2 regions of the Streptomyces sp. NPDC048411 genome follow, and region 2 is predicted to be linked to the other one. Evidence: riboswitches for the same ligand, from Rfam matches in the RefSeq annotation. Region 2 holds a riboswitch; the other holds the start of a gene.
What was found. A riboswitch is a leader RNA that binds a small molecule or an ion and turns the genes downstream of it on or off. The one in region 2 is predicted to bind glycine.
Positions count from the first base shown of each region.

Region 1: linked by a shared signal. The riboswitch ahead of gcvT (glycine cleavage system aminomethyltransferase GcvT) and the one ahead of gcvP (aminomethyl-transferring glycine dehydrogenase) in region 2 are both predicted to bind glycine.

Region 1 is NZ_JBEZKL010000006.1:728-2,920, forward strand. It holds gene AB0915_RS03850 (enhanced serine sensitivity protein SseB) at 1-133, opposite strand, end outside; gene AB0915_RS03855 (AAA family ATPase) at 279-971, opposite strand; glycine riboswitch at 1,131-1,228, shown strand; gene gcvT (glycine cleavage system aminomethyltransferase GcvT) at 1,370-2,193, shown strand, end outside.
Region 2 is NZ_JBEZKL010000035.1:52,396-54,588, reverse strand. It holds gene AB0915_RS15400 (DNA polymerase IV) at 1-381, shown strand, start outside; gene AB0915_RS15395 (PRC-barrel domain-containing protein) at 306-686, opposite strand; glycine riboswitch at 788-885, shown strand; gene gcvP (aminomethyl-transferring glycine dehydrogenase) at 1,080-2,193, shown strand, end outside.

The DNA.
Region 1 (2,193 bases), on a different contig from region 2:
GACCGCGGCTGAGCACTTCGACGAGCCGGCCGCCCGCCTCCGGGCTGCCGAGCGAGGCAACCAGCACCTCTTCGAGCTCATTGGCCGGCCATCCGCTCTGCGGATGGTTCTGGACCGGTGCCGGAATGTCCACTGCGCTGCTTCCCCTTCTCACCCAAGCCTTGCCGCAGAACAGTAACTCCGGCGCGCCCCTCCGCGCTGACGGACGACCGGCTACCGGCGCCTCTCCTGCGCGGATCATGCGGGGCGCGCGGGGCCTGATCCGAAAAGAAGGACCCTCAGGGCAGTCCCGCCCCTCGGGCGTCGACGAACGTGATGCACGCCAGCATCCCGGCCGCCTCCCGGTCCAGCAGCACCGCCGAGGAGCAGCCGAGCGGCAGGTCGCCCGCCTCGGTGTCCCGCAGCAGCCGGCCGACGGCCCTGCGGTGCCGGGCGAAGGCGTATCCGGAGACTCCGCGCCCACGCTCGCGCTGGCCCTCCCTGGCCTCCTGGGAGGTGACGTCGAGCAGCACGAGATGCAGCGTGCGGCCGCAGCGCCGGGCGTGCCGGGCCAGCCAGCCCCGCACCCATGCCTGGGTCCCGCAGTCGTGGACGACGACGGACTCACCGGAGCACAGCGCCCGCCAGAGTCCCCAGTAATGGGCGACGCGGACCAGCGGGCGGTAGAGGGCGTACGGGAGTAAGCGGGGCACCCGCTGCGCCCAGCGGTCCCGGGTGTCCTGGGAGTCGATGGCCCGTACGGCCACAGCCCGCCGGATCAGTGTCGACTTTCCGCCTCCGGGCAGCCCGGAGACCACCACCACATCGCCTGTCGCGAAATGGAGCCCGCGCGGGCTGCGCCCGGCGCGCTCGCGCAGGTCCCGCACGACGGGTGCATGCGTGCCGGGCAATTCCCGGGCGCGTGCTCCCGGCTGCGCGGGCATCGCGCCGTGCGCGACCCCCGCGGTCGTCGCGTACCGCTGCAACGTCATCGCCCTCCCCCTGTCGGGTCACCCACGTCTGCCCAAGAAGTGTAAAGAAAAGGTAATGCGAGACAACCGTCCCACTACTTGTTCCGTGCATCGGGTACCGACGCCCCACTCTTCCGGAATGCGTGCGATGATGACCCGGCCAACTGCATAAAGGCCGCTTGAATCCGCGCGGGAGAGCTCCGGCCACAGTGTGTGCCGGGCGCCGAAGGAGCAAGATCCTCCCTTGAATCTCTCAGGCCCCGTACCGCGTGGATGAGGCAGATCTGAAAAGCGAGTCGCCCCGCGGCTCCACCCAAGGTGCAAGCCGAACCCCCCGGGGTCTCTCGGCGAACCTCTCAGGTTCCGATGACAGATGGGGAGGGGATCGTCCTCGTCGTCATGCCCTGGGAGCCACACCTATGAGCAACGCCCCCCGCCTCACCGCCCTCGACGCCCTGCATCGCTCGCTGGGCGCGACCATGACCGACTTCGCCGGCTGGGACATGCCGCTGCGCTACACCAGTGAGCGCGACGAGCACAACGCGGTGCGCACGAAGGCGGGTCTCTTCGACCTGTCGCACATGGGTGAGATCACCGTCACCGGCCCGCAGGCCGCGGCGTTCCTGAACTTCGCGCTGGTCGGCAACATCGGCACCGTAGCCGTCGGCCGCGCCCGCTACACGATGATCTGTGCCGAGGACGGCGGCATCCTGGACGACCTGATCGTCTACCGGCTGGGCGAGACCGAGTACATGGTCGTCGCCAACGCCGGGAACGCCCAGATCGTGCTGGACGCGCTGACTGCCCGCGCCGACGGGTTCGACGCCGAGGTGCGCGACGACCGCGACGCGTACGCGCTGCTCGCCGTCCAGGGCCCCGAGTCCCCCGCCATCCTGGCCTCGGTCACCGACGCCGACCTGGACGGTCTGAAGTACTACGCGGGCCTGCCCGGCACCGTCGCCGGTGTGCCCGCGCTCATCGCCCGTACCGGTTACACCGGCGAGGACGGCTTCGAGCTGTTCGTCGCCCCCGAGCACGCAGAGCAGCTCTGGCAGGCCCTCACGGCAGCGGGCGCCTCCCGTGGCCTGATCCCGTGCGGTCTGTCCTGCCGCGACACGCTGCGCCTGGAGGCGGGCATGCCGCTGTACGGGCACGAGCTGACCACCGAGCTGACCCCGTTCGACGCCGGTCTCGGCCGGGTCGTGAAGTTCGAGAAGGAGGGCGACTTCGTCGGCCGGAAGGC
Region 2 (2,193 bases):
GAGCGGGCCGCGCCAGAGGTCCCCGCCCGTGAGGAACAGGGCGCGGGCGGCCACGGGGACGAGCCGGCGGACGGGGCGCAGGAGCAGGAGACCGCCGAACAGCTCGCGGCCCGGCGCTGGCCCGCCGGGCACGACGTATGCCATGACACCTTCGGCCACGGCTGGGTGCAGGGCAGTGGGGTGGGCCGGGTGACCGTGCGGTTCGAGGAACCCGGGTCGCCGCCCGGACGGGTGCGGACGTTCCGTGTCGACGATCCGGAGCTGCAGCCTGCCGATTCGCTTCCGCTGGTGAGTGATCCGGCGGACTACTCGTCCTGGCCGGCCAGCCTGCCGAAGTCCCGGTCCGGGCCCGGCTCATCGGGCGGCGAGTCCAGACCGTAGTGCCGGTAGAGCTGAAGCTCCTGTTCCGGCGAGAGATGGCGGCCCACGCCGAAGTCGGGCGCGTCCTTGATCAGCGCACGGTCGAAGGGGATCCGGAGCACGTCGTCGACGAATTCGCTGGGCTCAAGCGGAACGAAGGCGTCCCTGCTGAACAGTCCGGTGCGCACGGCTGCCCACTCGGGTATGCCGGTCGCGTCGTCGAGATACACCTCGTCCACAGTTCCGATCTTGGTGCCCTTGCGGTCGAATGCCTTGCGGCCGATCAGGCTGCGCGGATCGATGTCGGTCTGCACGGTCCCTCCCATTGGTCGCGGCTACTCCACAGGCACTACGAAAGGGCAGATTCGGGCTATCGGCCACTTGAGAATTCCGTCGCGAGCCCCGCTGGTAGGCTGGTGATGGCTGCTGACCCCGTGCGGGAGAGCCTTCCGGAGCGCATCCGGCAGGCGCCGAAGGAGCAAATCCTCCCCGGAATCTCTCAGGCCCCCGTACCGCACGGACGAGGTCACTCTGGAAAGCAGGGCGGGTTTCGTGGCGGCAGCAGCCGGAACGGATCCCTCCCTCACCGACGGTGAAAGCCGGTATGCCCCAGGGCGCACCGGTGAAGCTCTCAGGTTGAGATGACAGAGGGGGAGGCCGTCCGGGCACCCGCGCCGTGGTGCCCCTCGCAGGTCGTGACAGACCAGGAGGCCTCCACCATGACCCCCCGTCGCACTCCGCTCTCCCAGCTGGAGCAGGGCATCCCCTTCGAGCAGCGCCACATCGGCCCCGATGCCGAGGCGCAGGCGAAGATGCTCGCCCAGGTCGGTTACGGCTCGCTCGACGACCTCACCGCGGCCGCAGTGCCCGATGTGATCAAGAGTGCGGAGGCGCTGCAGCTGCCGTCGGCCCGTACCGAGGCCGAGGTCCTCGCCGAGCTCCGCACCCTTGCCGACCGCAACCAGGTGCTCGCCCCGATGATCGGGCTCGGCTACTACGGCACGTTCACCCCGCCGGTGATCCTCCGCAACGTCATGGAGAATCCCGCCTGGTACACGGCCTACACGCCGTACCAGCCGGAGATCTCGCAGGGCCGCCTGGAGGCGCTGCTCAACTTCCAGACGATGGTCGCCGAGCTGACCGGGCTGCCCACCTCCGGCGCCTCGCTGCTCGACGAGGGCACCGCCGCCGCCGAGGCCATGGCGCTCGCCCGACGCGTCGGCAAGGTCAAGGACGGAGTCTTCCTGGTCGACTCCGACACCCTGCCCCAGACCATCGCCGTGATCGAGACCCGCGCCGAGCCGACCGGTGTCGAGGTCGTCGTCGCCGATCTCGCCGAGGGCATCCCCGCAGAGATCGCCGGGCGCGGTGTCTTCGGCGTGCTGCTCCAGTACCCGGGTGCCTCCGGCGCCGTCCGTGACATCAAGCCCGTCATCGAGCAGGCCCACGAGCTCGGCGCGATCGTCACCGTCGCCGCCGACCTGCTCGCCCTGACCCTGCTGACCTCGCCCGGTGACCTCGGCGCGGACATCGCCGTCGGCACCACGCAGCGCTTCGGTGTACCGATGGGCTTCGGTGGACCGCACGCCGGCTTCATGGCTGTGCGTGAGAAGTTCGCCCGCAGCCTGCCCGGCCGCCTCGTGGGTGTCTCCGTCGACGCGGACGGAAACAAGGCCTACCGCCTCGCCCTGCAGACCCGCGAGCAGCACATCCGTCGCGAGAAGGCCACCAGCAACATCTGCACCGCGCAGGTACTGCTCGCCGTGATGGCTGGGATGTACGCGGTCTACCACGGCCCCGACGGCTTGCGGACGATCGCGCAGCGCACCCACC